DNA from 4 places in the Paeniglutamicibacter antarcticus genome. Region 1 is predicted to be linked to each of the others. Evidence: riboswitches for the same ligand, from Rfam matches in the RefSeq annotation. Region 1 holds a riboswitch; each other region holds the start of a gene.

Region 1 (4,870 bases):
TCCCAGTTCACGTCTTTCCTGAAGAAGGCAGCAGACCGGTTGGACGCCGCGGGAACCCCGTACGCCTACCTGGACGGCTCTACGCGCAAACGCGCGGAGGTTATCGATTCCTTCAAGTCCGGCGCCGCACCGGTGTTCCTGATCTCCCTGAAGGCCGGCGGCTTCGGGCTGAACCTCACCGAAGCCGACTATTGCTTCCTGCTCGATCCCTGGTGGAACCCGGCAGCCGAGTCCCAGGCAGTGGACCGGGCGCACCGCATCGGCCAGACCCGCAACGTCATGGTCTACCGGATGGTCGCCAAGGACACCATCGAGGAGAAGGTGGTGGCGCTGCAGGATTCCAAGCGCCAGCTCATCTCCTCGGTCATGGACGAGGGTGCCGGATTCGGCAAGGTGCTCAACGCCGACGACATCAGGGAGCTGCTGCGCTAGAGGCACAGCTGCTCCCCCGGCGCCTATGGCACAAGCATGACCTTGATGGAGCGGCGTTCGTCCATGGCCGCATACGCCTCGGGTGCCTGCTCAAGGCCCATGACGGAGTCGAAGACCAGGCCGGGGTTGATCGATCCGGCCAGCACGTCTTCGAGCAGCTCGGGCAGGTAGGCGCGGGTACTGGCCGCCCCGCCCGCCACCGAGATGTTCTTCGAGAACAGCACACCCATCGGCAGTCCATCTTGGCCGTGGGGTACCCCCACAAACCCCAGCGCGCCACCGGGGCGGGTGCAGGCCAGCGCCTGGTCCATCGCCTCGGCGGTTCCCACGCATTCAAGCACAGAATCGGCAAGGACTCCACCGAGCAGCCCGCGCACCTTCTCCGCGGCTTCGGCGCCGCGTTCGGCCACCACGTCGGTGGCCCCGAACCCGCGTGCCAGAGCGGCACGGTCTTCGTACCTGGCCATCGCGATGATGCGGCTGGCGCCCAGTCGCTTGGCGGCCAGCACCCCGCAGAGCCCCACGGCTCCGTCCCCGACCACCACCACCGTGCGGCCCGGTGCGACACGCGCTCCCAGTGCCGCGTGGTGCCCGGTGCCCATCACGTCGGAAAGCGCCAGCAAGGACTTTGACAGCTTTTCATCGGGATCACTGACCCCGGGTACCGGAACCAGCGTTCCCTCGGCGTTGGGAACGCGCACCGCCTCTCCCTGACCACCGTCAACGGGCAGCCCGTGCTCGTCGGTACCGCCCCAAGTGGCCCGGTGCTCGCAGGCCACCTGGACTCCGTTGCGGCACGGAGGGCAGGAACCGCAGCTGTTGGCCCAGGGTGCCACCACGAAGTCCCCCACCGCCAGGCTGGTGACCCTGGAACCGACGGCTTCGATGACGCCGATGAATTCATGGCCGATGCGCCGTGGCTCCGTCGTCTCGGTGACGCCGCGGTAAGGCCATAGGTCCGAACCGCAGACGCAGGCGGCGGTGACCCGCACCAACGCATCGGTGTCGGCAAGGAGCTGCGGGTATGGGCAGTCCTCGACGCGGATGTCCCGCGGTCCGTGGATCAAGGTGGCGCGCATTCTTCCTCCGCAAGGTCGGGTTGGTGTTTCCACGATCCAGCCTATGCCTGTTTCGTGTTCGTTCTGCAACGTATAACCACAATCAACCTCGCGTTGATGACCGTTTGTTGCCCGGGAAACCCTGTTGCTCGCAAATCGTGCCCGCGGCCAAGTACAGTTGGTAATGCTTCACGAATTCTGGCTGCCGCACGGCAAGGCTCCGACCGGCCAGATACCAACCCCATAGTTGCACGGTGGGTGGTTCGGATGACGAAGCGGCCCCTCGGTTGCATCCCGCGCGAAGGGCAAGGACAACGAACCCCAAGGACGTGTGCGCCATCATGTACAGCCCAACATTGGCCTCTTCACCGCAGACCAATCCATTGCCGCGCTTTGCCGGCGACTGGATCACCGCATGGATCGAGGTCCACGACGATACCGGCCTGCTGCATGTGGGCGCAGGGCCGCGCGAGTGGGTCTTAGAAGCGCTGGCGCCGCACAAGCTCTTCACGGCCATGGCCGGCCACGGGCCTCTCGAGGTCGAATTCAACCCCGAGCTGCTGGTGGTCCTTCTTCCCGGGGCCCACAAGCTGGTCGGGAGCTCATTCTTCCGCCTGCGCAGCTAGGAAGATCAGGCGCGGCAGGACTAAAAAGACCGGTGGCGGCCTCGTTTGCTAGGTGAGTAGCAAGGAGGCCGCCACCGAAAGGGCGATCCACACGCTTAGAGTGCGGCGTAGATTTCGCGCAGCAGCGTCGCGGTTTCCGACGGGGTCTTGCCGACCTTCACACCGGCAGCCTCGAGTGCTTCCTTCTTGGCCTGTGCCGTACCGGCCGAGCCCGAGACGACGGCGCCAGCATGGCTTATGGTCTCGGGCTCCGGGCCGGTGCTCAGGCCCGGAACCCGAGACCATTTCTGGTTGCCTTGGACTAGGCAACGAGAGTCTTTTAGGGAGTACCGTGGGTGGGCCACGTCGCTTGGCATCGCGAACCTGACCACATGCCCCGCCCTCAGACCCTGGCAATCGACCTCCAAAGCTCTTCGTGAATCCCGACGGGCTTTCGAAAACAGATAGGCTTCTGACCGGCCTAGATGTCCAGGATCATACGCAATCCCTTGCACCGGGAGACGCAGATCATCATAGTGTCCCCGGCGTCGCGTTCCTCCTCAGAGAGCAACGAGTCGCGGTGGTCAATCTCCCCCGAAACGACTTCCGTCTCGCAGGTCCCGCAGATCCCCTCCCGGCAGGAGTTTAAGGCCGGGATCCCGGCTTGCGCCAAAGCATCCAAAATACTGGTGCCCACCGGCACCTGGACCTCAACACCAGTCGTGGTTTCAACCGTAAATTCGTGGTCCCCGTCTGCCGGGAGCGTGGCCGCGGGGTCGGCCACGAACCGCTCAAAGTGGAACCGGGTTCTGTCGTCCCAGCCTGTAGTCAGGGACGTGATGAAGTCAAGTAGCGGCCCGGGACCGCATACGTACGTGTGGAAGTCGGCATCGGTGGATCCCAACAAATCCTTTAGCGGATACAAGCCAGCGGTGTCATCGGCATGCAAATGCACCTTGTCCCCGTAGCGTGCCAGCTCCGCTGTAAATGCCATCGAGTCCAGGCTTCGGCCCAGGTAGACCAGCCTCCAGGGAACCCCGGCCGCATCGGCCTGGGCGAGCATCGGCAGGATCGGAGTGATCCCGATGCCCCCGGCGATGAATAGGTACTCGTTGGCATGCCCGAGTGCGAAGTTGTTCCTCGGTTCGCGGACCTTGATTCTGGCCCCTGGCTGCAGGTCGTCATGCACGAATGCCGACCCTCCGCGGCCGCTCGGTTCTCGCAGCACCCCCAACCGCCAACGCCCGGTGCCCGGTTCGGAGCACAACGAATACTGGCGCAGCAGTCCGTTGGGCAGCAGCACGTCGATGTGCGAGCCGGGGGTCCACGCCGGCAACGGCGTCGCTGAGGGATGTTCCAGGTGCAGAGACACCACGCAATCGGATTCTCGGCGGATCTCGGCGATTTCCACCTCGAAAAAGCCGTCGCCTCCGATGGGTGGGCCCTCTCGTGGTTCCGGGACCAGTCCGGTGTCGATTGCGGTGGTCACGACGCACCTCCTGTGCTGTGGTTTTTTGGTGCGGACGGCGCCGCGATGGGGGATGCTGCTTGTCCTGACGGCAAAGTGGAAAGAGAATCCAACGCAGCCAAGACGGCCTCCGATGCCTCACGCACCGAGATCGTTACCCGCACACCAGCACCTTGGAAAGCGCGCACGGAGACCCCATGCGCAACGCACGCGGCTTCAAGTTCCAACGACCGAAATCCGGCGGGAATCCACACAAAGTTTCCACCGCTGGACGGAAACTCCAGCCCTCGCGCAACCAGCTCGGAAGCCAGATAATCTCGCTCGGCCACCACCTCAGCGACCGAGGCCTTTAGATAATCGATATCGGCCCAGGCCGCAACGGCACCGGCTTGGGCCAGCGAGCTGAGCCCGAACGGAGGCGCCACTGCCCTGATGTTCGCCGCAATGTCGGTGTGAGCGAGCAGGTAGCCTGCTCGGGCTCCGGCCAGGCCGTACGCCTTTGAAAAGGTCCTCAGAATCAGCAGGTTCGGATACTTGTCCAACAGCTCGGCGGAGTCGTTGCCCGAAAAGCTGTACTCCGTGTAAGCCTCGTCCAGCACCACCAGTACCTCACGTGGGGCATTGTCCAAGAACTCCGTGATCTCCCACATTTCCAGCACAGTACCAGTCGGGTTGTTGGGGTTACAGAGCAACACCACGCTTGTATCGGCGCCGATGGCGGCCCCAATGGCTTCCAAATCGTGGCGATGGCAAGCATCGAGCGCCACCGGGACCGAATTAGCTCCGGCCAAGGCGATCAGGATTGGGTATGCTTCGTAGCTGCGCCAGGCGTAGATCACGCTGGATCCCGGCGGCGCGTAGGCGCTGAGGATCTGGCCCAGCAGTGCCAGCGATCCGGCACCAACCGCGATCTGTTCGGCGCTCAGTCCAAGTGTGTCGGATATGGCCATTACCAGTTTCTCCCCGGCGATTCCCGGATAACGGTTGGTACCGGCGGCGGCCTCGGTCATCGCGGCGACTGCCGAGGGTGCCGGGGCGATGCACGATTCGTTAGAGGATCCGACCCACTTTACTGTCCCCAGCCCTGCGGCCCGCGAGTACTGCGGCAGTGTGCCCACAACCGGCAGGGGAACCGGGCCGGTTGCCATGCCCGTGTGCATACTCACTGATCTACTCCGGTCATCTGGTACAAGTTGCGGCTCTCCAGGTCCATGGCTAGGCCAAGACCTTGGAAAGGAAGGCCTGCGTACGTGCCTCACGCGGATTTTCCAGCACCTGCGTCGGACTGCCCGATTCGACCAGTTGCC
Region 2 (4,870 bases), on a different contig from region 1:
TTCAACCTGGTACCTGCCACGGCCCTTCCCGGGCCCGGCAACAGGCTCTTCCGCGCCTTGCGCTGCCCGCCCAAAGCGGACATCCAACTCCGCCGCCGTGCGGTAGGTGATGTGGGCAATGCGCCGCGCAATTCCCAGGCCCGCCGACGGGACCCGTTCGTTCTCGTAGTAGTCCCCTCCGGCAAAGTCCGGGTCCAAACGGATGACCGCGGTTTGAGCCTGCGCGAAAGCGATTTGCTCGGCCGACGACTCGGCGGTGGCCGCAACCACCACGCAGTTGCGCACCCGCTCGGGAAACTCCACTGCCCACTCAAGGGCCCGTGCCCCACCCAGTGAACCGCCAAGAACGGTGTGCCACACCTTGATGCCCAAGGCATCGGCCAAACGGGATTCAAGACGGACCGAGTCCTTGATGGTGGTGAAGGGGAAACGCGAGCCCCACGCCTTTCCGTTCGGATCCGGGCTGGCCGGGCCCGTGCTTCCGGAGCAGCCGCCAACCATGTTGGCCGCCACCACGAAGTAACGCTCGGTGTCCACGGTCTGGCCCGGACCCACAAAGCCATCCCACCACCCGGCCTCGCTGGAGGCACCCTGGGCAACGTGGCTGTCCCCGGTCAGTGCGTGGGCAACGAAAACCGCATTCGACGCGTCCTTGTTCAACGTGCCCCAGGTTTCGTAACCGAGCACGATCTGCGGAAGCGTGGCACCGGTTTCAAAGGTATAGGCACCGGTGTTCAGGTGCTTCAGGATCCCGTCCGGGGCATAGTCCAACGCCGCAAAGGTTTCCGAGTCATAGAGATCCACGTCGGCCTCCACACTCACCGGGTGGCCTGCAGTTCAGCACCTGCCAACGACGCTACCGCCTCAAATCCGGTTTTCAGGTCGTCGATGATGTCCGCAACGTTTTCAATGCCCACGCTCAAGCGCACCAGTCCGGGGGAAACACCGGCGGCGATCTGCTCCGCGTCGGTGAGCTGGGAATGCGTGGTGGAAGCCGGGTGGATCACCAGGGAACGGACGTCCCCGAGGTTGGCTACATGGGAATGCAGCTTCAAGGCATCGACAAAGCCCTGTCCGGCCTCCCTGCCGCCGGAAATCTCAAAGGAGACAATCGCTCCGGTGCCCTTGGGCCCATACTTGCGTCCGCGCTCGAACCAGGGGCTTGAGGGGTGGCCTGCATAGATGATGCGCTGCACCTGCGGCTGGGTTTCAAGCCACTGGGCCACTTGCACGGCGTTGGACACGTGGCGTTCCATGCGCAGCGATAACGTCTCAAGGCCCTGGGCGATCAGGAAGGCGTTGAAGGGGGATACGGCCGATCCAAGGTCACGCAGCAACTGCACACGTGCCTTGAGCACATAGGCAAGGTTGGCTCCGAGCGCTCCGTTGACCCCAAGGTCCCGCGCGTAGACCAGGCCGTTGTAGGACTCGTCTGGGGTGTTGAAGCCGGGGAACCTCTCCGGGTCGGCGGCGAAGTCGAAGTTGCCCGAGTCCACGATGACACCTGCCATCGCGGTGCCGTGTCCGCCGAGATACTTGGTGGCGGAGTGCACGACGATGTCCGCACCCCACTCGATCGGACGGATCAGGTACGGGGTGGCGAGGGTGTTGTCGACGATCAAGGGGACACCGGCCTCGTGGGCGATCTCAGAGACGGCCCGGATGTCGAGCACATCCTGGCGCGGGTTGGAAACCACTTCGCCGAAGAATGCCTTCGTGTTTGGCTTGACCGCGGCGCGCCATCCCTCAAGGTCATCGGGCTCCGAGACGAAGGTGACTTCGATGCCCAGTTTGCGCAATGAGTGCTTCAGCAGGTTCTGGGTGCCGCCGTAGAGGCTGGGGCTTGCCACGATATGGTCGCCGGCTTCGGCGATGTTCAGGATCGAGAAAGTGGTGGCCGCCTGTCCCGAGGCCAGCAGGAGTGCTCCAACGCCACCTTCGAGGCTGGCGACGCGCTTCTCCACTGCATCTTGGGTCGGGTTGCCGAGGCGGGTATAGATGGGTTCGAGCTCGGTCAGGGCGAACCGCGCAGCTGCACTTTCCGCGCTCGGGAACACGAAGGCCGTGGTCTGGTAGATCGGCAGGGCGCGTGCACCAGTTGTCGGGTCGGGCTCCTGCCCTGCGTGGATCTGACGTGTTTCGAATGACCAGTTATCTTGGCTCATTGCTTCCCCCTCAAGGATTCAGGGGTATGCCCATTGCCGGCTCCGTCATGGAGTCGTTTATGTGCTGGTGCATTCCCGCGCTTGTCCTACGTCTTCTTGACGCAGGGCCTGGTCTTCACCCGGGGCACCCCACCGCGGTGGAGGGTTGCCGTTCAGCAAGCCGGGGCTTTTTACTGAAACTCATGACCTTGTCAATAAGTCTGGCCCACGACACCATGAGTCCGCAAGCACATCTCAAATTGTGACCAGCCGACTGTGTCCCCCGCGCCCTGAAGGCGATTTCCCGACGGCGCTTAAATGCAAGTTAGGTCCACCTAAGTCGAGAGCAAGGTCACAAAGTGCCATGATTGACACATGATGAGGTTGGACCATGTTTCTTATGCTTGTGGACCCGACGGTCTCGCGGCAACTGCCGCCCGGATCGGCGAGGCCCTTGGACTCGAATCTGTAAAGGGCGGTGTACACCCACGTTTTGGTACGCGCAATGTCATCTTCCCGCTGAAGAATCGTCAGTATCTGGAAGTTGTCGAAGTCTTGAATCACCCGTCCTCCGACAAGGCGCCGTTTGGGCAGGCCGTTCGCGCCCGCTCCGAACTCGGCGGCGGTTGGATGGGCTGGTGCGTTGCCGTTGACGACTTGGCTCCGGCTGAGGAACGTCTGGGCAGGGGTTCCGTTCCGGGAAACCGAAAGTTCCCCGACGGACAGGAACTCACTTGGCGCCAGATAGGCATCAATGGCTTGATCGCCGATCCGCAGGTTCCGTATCTGCTGCGCTGGGATGAGGGAACCGAAGACCTTCACCCGTCAAAGGCCTTGGACCCGGTAGGCAAGATCTCTTCGATCAGCATTGCCGGATCCAGCGAACGCGTCGCAGACTGGCTCGGACAGCCCGAGCAGCTACCGGTAGGGGACGTAGATGTGGATTGGCAGGCACCCCACGGGATACCTGGAATCCTCTCGGTCACCTTTGAAACACCCAAGGGTGCAATCACGCTCTAACGATACAGCGCGACGAGCCACCAGCACTGTGGACCCCATTGAATCTTTTCGGTGGGGTCCACAGTGCTTAAGTTCTGGTTTTGCCGGAGCCGGGCGCATCCGGGCGGGAGGCCTGTTGCACTTCGGTTTTCAGGATCTCGAAGTGCCGCACTATCAGCGAACCGATGAGCAGGAACAGGCCGCCGATGAACAAGACCTGCTGCAACAAGTTGCCCGCCCCCGGGATCGCATCCTCAACCGGCAGCGTTGCCTCGTAATACCAGCCCCACTGCGCACCGATGACCAACCGGTGTCCCACTCCAACCAGGGCCATCACCGCACCGAGGACAAGCATCGTTTTGGAGCCCATGAGCTTGGGCATGGTCGTCCTCGCTTTCTTCGGGTTTGGGAGCGAATCTGCTCATCAGCCGAACGGCCGCAGGGTCCCGCACCCGGAATCGCTGGCTAGTCCTGCGGGGAATGTTCGGTGAAACCATTTTTATTGTGCACCGCGGCAACGGCTTCTTCGGCCGAGCGGACCACGAATGATCCAGCCAGCAGGAACAACCCTCCGAGGAATGCTCCCTGCTGGATGACGGCGATGAATCCGAGCGCGATTCCAAGGCCGGGATTGGAGAAACTGTTCTCGTTGATCATCCAGTTCAGCAGCGGCGAAGCGAAGACCTGGAAAACAGCCCCGAAAATCGCGAGCACCAATCCCAGCCGGAACATCTTCCCTGAGCCCACCACCTGCACCATGCACTACTCCTTGATCGGCCATTCCCGGCCCCGGCACCGAAACGGGGAAAGGCGAATTGTTTGATGATCCGTTGTCTCCATCGAGCCTAGCAAGGCCCGCACTGGGCGCAAGGCTCCGGAAAGAACGTGATCAAACCGTTCTTTACGTGCCAAGTCCGATGGCGGGACCCAACAACGCATAGCCGACGAAACCTGCGATATCCAAAAATGCATGGGCAATGACCAGCGGCATGACCCGGCCCTTCCTGGAGTATACAAAACCAAAGACAATTCCCATGGCCACATTGCCGATGAAGGGCCCGATTCCTTGGTAAAGATGGTAGCTGCCTCGCAGCACGGCACTGGAGCAGACTATTTGCCATTTGCCCCACCCCAGTCGCCCGAGGCGTTCAAAGAGGTATCCAACGACGATGACTTCCTCCAGGATCCCGTGGCGGATCGCTGAGAAGACCAGCACCGGGATCGTCCACCAATAATCATCCAGCGCCGCAGGAACAAGGACCGTGGTCAGCCCAAGGGCGCGACCCAGCGCATAGACGCCGAGGGTGCCAAGGCCCATGGCCGCGAAAAGCCCCGCTCCCCAGCCCAGGTCCTTGAACGGCCGCTTGAACTCCAAGCCCAGCATCGCAAACGGGTTTCTTCCGGGAATCCGCCAGAGCAGGTAGAGCACCAGCATGACCGGAACCAGGGCAAAGAAGATGTCCAGCAGCTGGTAGGTAAGGTCAAAGTACTCGCGCTGGTTTAACGGGTTGTTCAGTGAGGTCGTCTGGGAACCCAGGGGCGCGCGCGTCATTTTGTCGACCAGGTTCACGATGGCGTAGATCCCTGATTTCCCCAGTGACAGCCCCAAGACAACCAACAGTTCGATCTTCAATCCGCGGCGTACTCCCGAAGGTGCCCCCGCCGGGACCAAGGACTTGCCGAAAGGGGTATCCGCTGCCGCTTCTGAGCTCATACAAGCGATCCTA
Region 3 (4,870 bases), on a different contig from region 1:
GGCACCTACGACGTTTTCGGCGGCTCCAACGAGGTCCCGCTGCGTGCCGGCACGCAGGTTCCGGTCAACGACCCGTTCATGCTTGTATCGGCCATGGCCTCGGTGACCGAGAACCTCGGCTTTGGCGTCACCGCAGGCACCGCCTATGAGCACCCGTACCCGTTTGCCCGCCGACTGGCGACCCTCGACCACCTGACCAAGGGCCGCATCGGCTGGAACGTGGTGACCGGGTACCTCCCCTCAGCCGCCCGGAACATGGGCCAGGAGGACCAGCTCGAGCACGACGAGCGCTACAACCACGCCGACGAGTACATGGAAGTCGTCTACAAGCTGCTCGAGGGATCCTGGGAAGAGGACGCCGTGGTGCGCGATGCCGAGCGCGGGATCTTCACCGATCCGTCCAAGGTCCACGACATCAAACACGAGGGCAAGTACTTCAAGGTCCCGGGCATCGCGATCACCGAGCCCAGCCCGCAGCGCACCCCGGTGGTGTTCCAGGCAGGCACCTCCCCGCGCGGACTGAAGTTCGCGTCCGAAAACGCGGAGGCTGTCTTCGTGACCTCGCCGACCAAGGAGCTGCTCAAGGAGACCGTCACCAAGGTCCGTGACGCGGCCGAGACGGCCGGGCGTGGACGATACGACGTGCGGATCTACGCCATGCAGACCATCATCACGGACGTGGACAGCGCCGCGGCGCAGGCCAAGTTCGAGGACTATAAGTCCTATGCCGACATCGACGGCGCCCTCGCGCTGATCTCGGGCTGGATGGGCATCGACCTGTCCACCTATGCCCCGGACGACGTCATCGGCAACGATGTAAAGTCCAATGCGATCCAGTCTTCGGTGGCGACCTTCCAGAAGGCCAGCGGGGATGCCGGCAACCCGTGGACGATCCGCCAGCTTGCCGAATGGGTGGGTGTTGGCGGCTTCGGCCCCATCACCGTCGGTTCCCCGGCGGAGGTGGCCGACAAGCTCATCGAATGGGTCCAGGACACCGACGTTGATGGATTCAACTTGGCTTACGCCATCACGCCGGGCACCTTCGAGGACATCGTCGAATTCATCGTTCCTGAGCTGCAGGCCCGTGGCGTATACCCGAAGGACTACGTCGAAGGCACGCTGCGCAACAAGCTCTTTGGCCGGGGCGACCGGGTCGAGGATTCGCACCGTGCGGCGAACTACCGGTTCTCCAACGCGCTTCTCAGCTAGGCCGCGGACGCTCAGATGAAATCTTGGGAGTGGTCACACCATGGTGTGTCCACTCCCAAGGCCTTTCATGCGGCAAGGCTGACCACCAGGTTGATGGTGGTGGCCAGGATGCCGGTGCCGAAAAGAAATGCCAGCAAACTGTGACGCAGGACCGCCGAACGCATCTCGCGCGTGGTGATGGAGGTGTCCGAGACCTGGTAGGTCATGCCCACGCTGAAGGCCATGTAAGCGATGTCGGTGTACTGCGGCGGCTCGTCCTGGTTGAAATCGATCCCCCCTGGTGCACCGGCGTAGTAGATCCTGGCGTAACGCAGCGTGTAAAGGGTATGGACCATCAACCACGACATTGCGGTGCAGGTCAAAGCCAACAGGGCCAGGGGCAACCTGGCCGATGCGCTCAGGTTGCTGCCGCTGGCCATCACCAACGCCACTGCGGCCAGCGACCCGATGGCGGCCAGGATGATCAACAGGTCGGTTACCTGCACCCCCGGGTCTTCTTCCTGGGCGTCGTCGCAAGTGCGTGCGTGACCCATCGATGCAATGGTCAGCCAAACCGATGCGTTGTAGATCAGTGCCGCCGCTGTCCATCCAACGGCCGGCGCGTAGTTCCACTGGCCCAGGACCCCGGCTAATCCGGCGGCGGTGATTCCGCCGACGAGCATTCCCAGCAAGCGCATCCTTCGATGCCTTGCACGCCGTGTGCGTGTGCCTTTCATGAGGTGATCTTGCCACGTTCCGTAACTGGACGCTGGTTTCGGATTATGGTTCACACCTCGGTTGGCACACGTGCAGCGGCGGTGTTCCGAGCGAATCCGGACGCAGCGCCAAAGCCCTGCAGATGGACCCGCCGAGATTGGCGTCATGCAGCGTTGTCAGCTTGCAAGCCTCTGGCGATCAGCCCGAATCCGAACAAGGACCGGATTATCAACATGACCAGCCCATGACGCAAGAATGATTACGTTGACGCTTCACAGTCCGACTTGTAAAGATTTATGACATGAATACGCCTCACAATCGACGCTATGCGTCGGTTTGTTTCACGGAAGCGACCTTTCGGTTGGTCATATCGAAGAATCTGCAACAGACTTGAATGGTTCGACAGTGGCGCAAGGCTACACCCGAACACACCATCCAGAGCGGCTGAGAGACCTGGCTCGTTGACGCCGCAGCAACCACCCCCGTCATTGGGGACCGGTGCTACCGCCAGGACCGATGGAGATAGCCAAACTCTGCGCCGGTCCACTACGAACCGTCATGCCCATGACGGTAAGCGGACGACCAGCCATGTGGCGGCATTCCTCGGGTTAACCGAGAGGGAACACCATGGGCAACACCAACCCACCTGCGAAGCGACGTCGCAACGCCGGTACCGGCGTCAAGGTCCTGACGATGCTCGCCGCGGCAACGCTCGCGCTCAGTGCATGCGGATCGGGGACACAAGACGCCGGCAATGCAGCACCGAACAGTCCCATCGGCAATGAGCCGGTGCAGGGCGGAGCCTTCGTTTTTGCGGAGGTGACTCCCATCAGCAACTGGCAGACACAGGCCGCACGCTTCTATGAGAAAGCGAACGTACTCAACAGCCTTCTTGACCGCCTGACGTATTTCGATGCCGAATCGGGCAAGCTCGTGGGCTGGATAGCCTCCGACTTCACCGCCAACAAGGACCAGACCGAATTCACCTTCACGATTCGTGACGGGGTCAGCTTCTCCGATGGCACCGCCCTTAATGCCCAGGCTGTCAAGAAGAACCTGGATGCCTTGGGGCTTGGGGTCAAGGCCGCCCAGATCGCACCGAACGTGGACTTTGGTGCCTACAAATCCGCAGAGGTCATCGGGAAGAACCAGGTCAAGGTGACGCTCAAGGCGCCCGACGCTAACTTCCTGCGTGCCACCTCCTCCGTAACAGCCGGTCTTGTCTCCCCTGACACACTCAAGCTCGACAACGCTGGACAGTCTGCGATCGCCAAGATCATCGGATCCGGGCCCTTCGTATTCGAATCCGAAAAGACCGATGAGGAAGTCACCTTCGCCAAGCGCGAGGACTACAAGTGGGCACCGGAGAGCGCGGCGAACCAGGGAGCCGCATACCTGGACTCTCTTGTGGTGAAGTACCTGCCCGAGGTTGCCCATCGTGCTGGAGCGGTACAGAACAGGCCAGGTCGACCTGGTGCGCGGGCTGCAGCCGGTCGATGAGCAGGCGCTCAAGAGCAGCGGGGACAATGTGTTGCCAGCCCAAGGCGTTGATTTGACGACCAACATGGCCGCGGTGCGCATCGGCAGCGGCAAGCTTACCGATGCCAAAGTCCGCCAGGCGCTCCAAGCAGGCATCGATCGGCAGTCCATCAAGGACACCGTCCTCTCCGAGAGCTATGTCGTGGCAGATTCGGTGCTGAACCACGCAGCGCCCGGTTTCATCGACCTTTCCGCGGACCTGGCCTACGAGCCGGAAAAATCCAAGTCGCTCCTCGATGAAGCCGGCTGGGTTGTTGGTGCCGACGGCGTGCGCGAAAAGGATGGCAAGAAGCTGGAGGTCACAGTGACCAGCTCCAACAACTCGGTGGTCATCAAGCCGGCATTCGAGCTCATCGAACAACAGTGGCGTGAAATTGGTGTCAAGCTCATCAACCGTGCCTCGGACAACACGTTCCTTGCCACCGCAATGATCGACCCCAACATCGAGTTCTTCGGAACCCGCCAATTCGCATACGGGGGACTTGGACCGGTCTTCGGTCCCGAGAACAACACCCAGACCCTCAACGCCGACACCGAGCTCAACGCCCTGTTTGCCAAGGAACGCGCAGCGACCAGCGAAGCGGAGCACAACGAACTCATCGCCGAGGAACAGCGCCAGCTCGTCAGTGAGAAGGCACTGGCCTTGGTCCTTTGGGACGAGGTCCAGGTCTACGGCGGCAATTCAGACGCCCACGTCGAGTTCACCTCCGGAACCGCCCCGATCTTCCAGGGCGCCTGGAAGACCGGAAAGTAGCTGACCCATGGCCGCATACATCGCCCGCCGCATCGGACAAGCCTTGCTGGTCATTTGGCTTGCCTACACATTGGTCTTCCTGGCCGTGCAGTTGCTTCCAAATGACCCCGTAACGATTTTCCTGTCGGCTGATGCCGCGGCCGACCCAGCAACCATCGCAGCGATGAAGGCCCAGTATGGATACGACCAGCCACTTTTGGTGCAGTACGCCAGCCAGCTGGCGGGTCTCTTTCGCGGAGACTTCGGCTATTCCCTGGCCTCGGGCCAGCCCGTCGCCGAGCGCATCGGTGCCGTGGTCGGTTCGACGCTATTGCTGGCAACAAGCGCCTTTGCCACGGCTGTGGTGTTTGCCGTTGTGCTGGTCGCTTCGGCCACGTTGGCTCGTCGGACGTGGTTGAAGCGGTTCATCGTCAACTTGCCGCCTCTCTTTGCCGCGGTGCCGGTGTTTTGGCTGGGCCTGGTGCTCCTGCAGGTCCTCTCGATCCAGTTTGGCGTGATGTCGCTTTTCCCGGATGGGTCCTTCGCCTCCATCGCCGTTCCCGTCCTGGTCCTGGCGATCCATGTTTCCGCCCCGATTGCCCAGGTGCTGCTCAAAAGCGTCGAGAACGTCTACGCGCAGCCGTTCGTGGACGTACTGCGGGCCAAGGGCGCTTCGGAATCGTGGATCTTCTT
Region 4 (4,870 bases), on a different contig from region 1:
CACACCATTCTTGCCACCAACTCCTCGACCCTGGGATCCTCCAAGGTCGCTCAGGTCACCGGGCGTGCGGCCCAGGTGTGCAACATGCACTTCTTCAACCCGGCATTGGTCATGAAGTGCGTGGAGGTCGTGCGCCATGAGGGGACCAGCGACGCCACGGTGGACACCACGATGGAGCTGGCGCGGAAACTGGGCAAGGAGCCGGTGCTGATCAACAAGGAGATCCCGGGGTTCATTGCCAACCGGCTGATGGGCGCGATCCAGCGCGAGGCGCTGGGTCTTGCCGAGGCGGGCATCGCCAGCATCGAGGACATCGACACCACGGCGCGCACGGCACTGGGCCACCCGATGGGCCCGTTTGCGCTCATGGACATGGTGGGCCTGGATGTCATCGACTTCATTGCGCAGGCAACCTACGCCGAAAGCGGTGCGCCCGAAGACGCACCGGATGAGCGCATCTCGGCGCTGGTAGCCGAGGGCAAGCTGGGGCGTAAATCCGGTTCCGGCTTCTACGACTATTCGTAGCCGCCGGCAGGCCTAATCCGATTCGGGCTGTTCCCCGAGGCGGAAGTGGCGCCCGCTGATGTGCTTGACCTCGATCTTCACCCAGGATTCCTTCGGTGTGGGGATCCAGGGGGTGACTCCGGAACTGCGGGCCACCTCGATCTCCGCCATGGTCTGTAGCTGCAGTGCGGTGCCGTGGACGACCACCGACCATGCCTCGTCGGAGAGGATGCCATCGGCCTCGAACGCAACGGTATCGTGCACCGTGAGTGCCGCAAGTTTTTCGCCCGGTGCCGTGCGGATGTAAATGGTCCCGTCCACCAGGCCGAAGTTCAAGGGGAATATATCCACGGCACCGCCCACCGCAGTGGCCAGCCGTCCGTGGGAGGTCCTCTCAAGCATGCTCCAGGACTGTTCCTCGGTGAGCGTAAGTACGGGCTGATCTGCGTCATGGTCAAACATCATGCCTTCATCATTCTACTAAGCGTAGAAAAATACCAGTGTGTCGCGGTTCACCGAATAAATGACCCCCGAAGGGTCGCCGGTTCATCCTTTCGATCCACCCGGTGCCCGCGGTACGTGGAAGACTGGGTTTCATGGTCAAGGAAACAGGAGCCGAACGTGCCCGGCACATCGCCGCACGCTTCGAGGACCGAGCCCTGGAGCTTCGGGCAACACGGGCCCGCGAGCGCGGTTTGGTCCCTACGGTGTTGCCCTACACCGGCTACGGCCTCTCGAACGCCGAAAACGGGTGGGTGCGCATCTTCGCCCGCGTGGTCCTGGCCAAGCCCGGCGCATTCGAGGACTCGCGCCACCGTGCCAAGGTCCTTGCCGACGGGGTGCGCGGCTGGCGGAATTTCGTCTCCCCGATCGTCCCGCACGGGAAACTCGAGGTGCACATCAACGGTGAACGGTTTTTCGTGGAGGCCGACCGCGGGGGAGTGCTCGACGTCAAAGTTGCTGCCACGCTGGAACCTGGCTGGCACCACATCACCCTGCACACCGAGGGAAGCCCCGCTGCCACCTCGCCGGTGTTGATCGTCGACGGGGCTGCCGGATTCGGAGTGGTCTCGGACGTGGATGACACCATCGTGGTCACCGCCCTGCCCCGCCCGCTGCTGGCGGCATGGAACTCCTTCGTGCTTTCCGAACATGCCCGGTTGGCAACCCCCGGGATGCCGGTGATGATGGAGCGGCTGATGCGCGACAAGCCAGGTGCTCCTACCTTCTACCTGTCCACCGGTGCCTGGAACGTCGCCCAGACGCTGACTCGCTTCCTCTCGCGCAACCTGTATCCCCAGGGGCCGCTGCTGTTGACCGACTGGGGCCCCACCGATCGCGGCTGGTTCCGTTCGGGAATGCAGCACAAGGCAGACCAGCTGCGTCGGCTGGCTGTGGAGTTCCCGGACATGAAGTGGCTGCTGATCGGTGACGACGGCCAGCACGACCCCTACCTCTACGCCGAATTCGCCAGGCGTTTCCCGGAACACGTCGAGGCCATCGTGATCCGCCAGCTAACACCTTCCGAGGCGGTGCTCGCCGGCGGGCGCAGCCAGGGGCTGCTGAACTCCACCCCCGGCGTGCCATGGGTCTACGAGCCGGATGGGGCACGCATCGCTGAAAAGCTGGAGTCCCTGGCCATCATTAGTTCCGACGGCGCGCAAGGAACGATGTAGGTGAGCGATGCGAAGATCCGCGTCAACGTCCCCATGCGCTGGGGCGACATGGACGCATACGGCCACATCAACAACGTGAACCTGGTCCGGATGATGGAAGAAGCGCGCATTGCCGGTTTTGGGGTGCCCGGAGGCACCGGCAAGCCAGGCACCGAACCGCTGGTCGACCTGTTTTCCACGGTTCCTGAAAACACGCAGATACTGGTGGTCGAGCACCGGGTCCGGTACTTGAAGCCGTTGGATTACCGCAATATACCGGCCTGCGTGGATTTGTGGATCAGCACCATCAAGGCCGCAAGCTTTGATATCTGCTACGAGTTCCACGATCCGGTGGACGGCGGGGTGCGCGTGCGAGCCGCCACCACCCTGGCGTTCTTCTCCGTTGGCACCCAGCGGTTGCTGCGCCTGGATGCCGCGAGCAGGCAAGCCTTGGGGCGCTACTCCGCCGATCCGATCTTCCGCTAGGACAGCTGCAGGTCGGCGGTTAACGCCTCGAAGTCCCGGGCCAGCGACTCGTTGCGTTCGAAGCGGCAGGGGGACAGCGGCTCGGTGGTGAACGAGAAATACCGCAGGCCGGCGCCCAGCGAAGGATCCGCCGGCAGTGCGATCGCGCCGTTGAGGAAATTCACCCGGCCCACCGAACCTCCGGACCCGGGTCTTGGCGCAATGCGCAAAAGCCGATGGACGGCGCCGATGTCGTGGGTATGGATACGTTGGTGCGCACCGGCCGCAAAGACATGAAGCGTGAGCTCCAAATTGAAGGTCCGCATGACCTCGATGTCGGCCGGGGCCCACAACGTGGGACGGGTCATCAGTCTCCTGAGGGCACCGGGGTGGGTGTGGTGGCCGCGGTGGTAGGACGTGCAGGGTTCAGCTGTCAGTGGCTGGTTGCGCAATGGGGGGCGCCTTTCGTGTGCTCTTGTCCCCAGGCAGCGGCTGCTGCCAAGGACCGCTTCGTCATCCGAACCACCCGTGAAGCATGGGGTTGGTGTGCGTCCCGGGTCGGAGCCCTGGGCTGGTACGCATCTCGTGAAGCTGTTTTCATCCTAGCAAAACCCGTACGACGATTTAGGCTGAAGGCATGAGACTGATCTTGATCCGCCACGGCCAGACCGCCTCGAACCTGGCCCAGGCACTTGATACCGCAGCCCCGGGGGCCCCGCTGGATGAAACAGGGCTGGCCCAGGCCGAAGCCTTGGTGGAACGGTTGGGCACCGAGGGCGATGACGTCGATGCGGTGTATTCCTCGACTTTGCTGCGCGCCAAGATGACGGCCGCTCCGCTGGCCCGCTCCCGGGGCCTGGACGTGGCCGAGCACGCCGGGCTGACCGAGATCTCCGCCGGGGAACTGGAAATGCGCAACGACCCCGACGCCCAGCTTGCCTACCGCGATGTATTCGTGCGGTGGTTATCGGGAGACCTGGAGGCCAAGATCCCGGGCGGGGAGGACGGTCGCAGCGCACTGGAACGCTTTGACGCGGTCATCGAAGGTGCCAGGGCGGAGGGTGCGGGAAAGCTGGTGGTGGTCAGCCACGCCGCGATGCTGGTGACCTGGCTTGCGACCCGGAGCATCAACTTCGATTCGACATTGCTCTCACCGCTGCCACTGGCCAACACCGGCGTGGTCACACTGGAGACGGCGGCGGGTTCCAATTGGAGGCTTCGCCGCTGGCAGGACAGGCACCTGGACTAGGAATGATTCCCATAAACGGAATCACCGCCCTCGCTGCTGTGGAACGCGACGAGGGCGGCATTGCTAAATCCCGGGTGAAGTCAGTCCTCGAAGCTCAGCTTCGGGGGAGTGACCCGGAATCCTCTGGTTCGAACAGCCAAAAAAATGGTGCCCAGGGCGAACCAGGTCAGACCTACGCCCAAGCTGGTTCCAGAAAGCGAAGTCCACAGCCAAATGGTCAACGCAAAGCCAACCAGCGGCATCAGAAGATAAATGATTATTGAGCGAGGCCCGCGTGCCTCGGCATCGATGAAGAAGTTCTTGATGACGGAGAGGTTCACCATCGAGAATGCCACGAGCGCTCCGAAGCTGACCACAGAGGCAGCAAGCTCCAGGCTGGCGAAGAGGCATGTCAGTGATACCAAAGAGACCGCCAACGTTGCGTATACCGGGGTTGCGAAACGGTGGTTGAGCATACCCAGACGTCATGGTAATAGTCCATCTCGGCCCATGGAGTAGAGGATTCGGGTCACACTGGCCTGAGAAGCCATAGCCGAGCCGAAGGCTCCCACGACGTAGACCGCCACAAAGATCGCTGTGAGCGCTACCCCGCCGACCCCCGCCATGAGTTCGACGCCTGCGGCATCTGAGTCTGTGAACGTGGTGTGATCAGGATGAACGAGGGCTCCGGCCCAACCTACGATGATGAAGATCGTTCCACCGGCCAGCGTGGTAAGCACGATTGATGCTGGGATCGACTTACTCGGATTTTTGGCATCCTCCGACAATGTTGAAATTGCGTCGAAGCCTAGAAACGAGAGAGACAGGATGGCAGCACCCGAGAAGATTGGACCGAGACCGTCGACACCAAATGAGAAAGGTGCCAGCAGGCTTGGTGCATCGGTGCTAAATACTTGATTGAGCACCAGAGCTACGAAGATGCCGATCATGAGCACTGAAGAGGCGACCACCGTAGCGCTTAACCTGCCGATGAACTTAATGCCAATGACGTTTAAAC

Evidence for each region. Region 1 has a riboswitch for S-adenosylmethionine ahead of ABEA12_RS00395 (hypothetical protein). Riboswitches for the same ligand answer to the same signal wherever they lie in the genome.
Region 2: it holds a riboswitch for S-adenosylmethionine, as region 1 does, so the genes downstream of both, ABEA12_RS08475 (bifunctional o-acetylhomoserine/o-acetylserine sulfhydrylase) here and ABEA12_RS00395 (hypothetical protein) in region 1, are expected to answer to the same signal.
Region 3: it holds a riboswitch for S-adenosylmethionine, as region 1 does, so the genes downstream of both, ABEA12_RS01630 (ABC transporter substrate-binding protein) here and ABEA12_RS00395 (hypothetical protein) in region 1, are expected to answer to the same signal.
Region 4: it holds a riboswitch for S-adenosylmethionine, as region 1 does, so the genes downstream of both, ABEA12_RS01375 (hypothetical protein) here and ABEA12_RS00395 (hypothetical protein) in region 1, are expected to answer to the same signal.

The regions. Positions count from the first base shown of each region.
Region 1 is NZ_BAABLK010000002.1:79,446-84,315, reverse strand. It holds gene ABEA12_RS00405 (DEAD/DEAH box helicase) at 1-432, shown strand, start outside; gene ABEA12_RS00400 (zinc-dependent alcohol dehydrogenase family protein) at 456-1,511, opposite strand; SAM riboswitch class IV at 1,678-1,808, shown strand; gene ABEA12_RS00395 (hypothetical protein) at 1,832-2,116, shown strand; partial or broken gene ABEA12_RS00390 (succinate--CoA ligase subunit alpha) at 2,212-2,376, opposite strand; gene ABEA12_RS00385 (PDR/VanB family oxidoreductase) at 2,577-3,584, opposite strand; gene ABEA12_RS00380 (aminotransferase class I/II-fold pyridoxal phosphate-dependent enzyme) at 3,581-4,723, opposite strand; gene ABEA12_RS00375 (amino acid ABC transporter ATP-binding protein) at 4,779-4,870, opposite strand, start outside.
Region 2 is NZ_BAABLK010000027.1:137,015-141,884, reverse strand. It holds gene metX (homoserine O-acetyltransferase MetX) at 1-804, opposite strand, end outside; gene ABEA12_RS08475 (bifunctional o-acetylhomoserine/o-acetylserine sulfhydrylase) at 819-2,165, opposite strand; SAM riboswitch class IV at 2,238-2,353, opposite strand; gene ABEA12_RS08470 (VOC family protein) at 2,520-3,164, shown strand; gene ABEA12_RS08465 (hypothetical protein) at 3,232-3,525, opposite strand; gene ABEA12_RS08460 (hypothetical protein) at 3,609-3,902, opposite strand; gene ABEA12_RS08455 (CPBP family intramembrane glutamic endopeptidase) at 4,045-4,857, opposite strand.
Region 3 is NZ_BAABLK010000006.1:29,510-34,379, reverse strand. It holds gene ABEA12_RS01640 (LLM class flavin-dependent oxidoreductase) at 1-1,209, shown strand, start outside; gene ABEA12_RS01635 (DUF1345 domain-containing protein) at 1,275-1,886, opposite strand; SAM riboswitch class I at 2,334-2,428, shown strand; gene ABEA12_RS01630 (ABC transporter substrate-binding protein) at 2,533-3,405, shown strand; gene ABEA12_RS01625 (ABC transporter substrate-binding protein) at 3,344-4,198, shown strand; gene ABEA12_RS01620 (ABC transporter permease) at 4,206-4,870, shown strand, end outside.
Region 4 is NZ_BAABLK010000005.1:91,954-96,823, reverse strand. It holds gene ABEA12_RS01395 (3-hydroxyacyl-CoA dehydrogenase family protein) at 1-525, shown strand, start outside; gene ABEA12_RS01390 (pyridoxamine 5'-phosphate oxidase family protein) at 538-969, opposite strand; gene ABEA12_RS01385 (App1 family protein phosphatidate phosphatase) at 1,101-2,180, shown strand; gene ABEA12_RS01380 (acyl-CoA thioesterase) at 2,181-2,645, shown strand; gene ABEA12_RS01375 (hypothetical protein) at 2,642-2,992, opposite strand; SAM riboswitch class IV at 3,091-3,215, opposite strand; gene ABEA12_RS01370 (histidine phosphatase family protein) at 3,262-3,873, shown strand; gene ABEA12_RS01365 (APC family permease) at 3,954-4,328, opposite strand; gene ABEA12_RS01360 (APC family permease) at 4,338-4,870, opposite strand, start outside.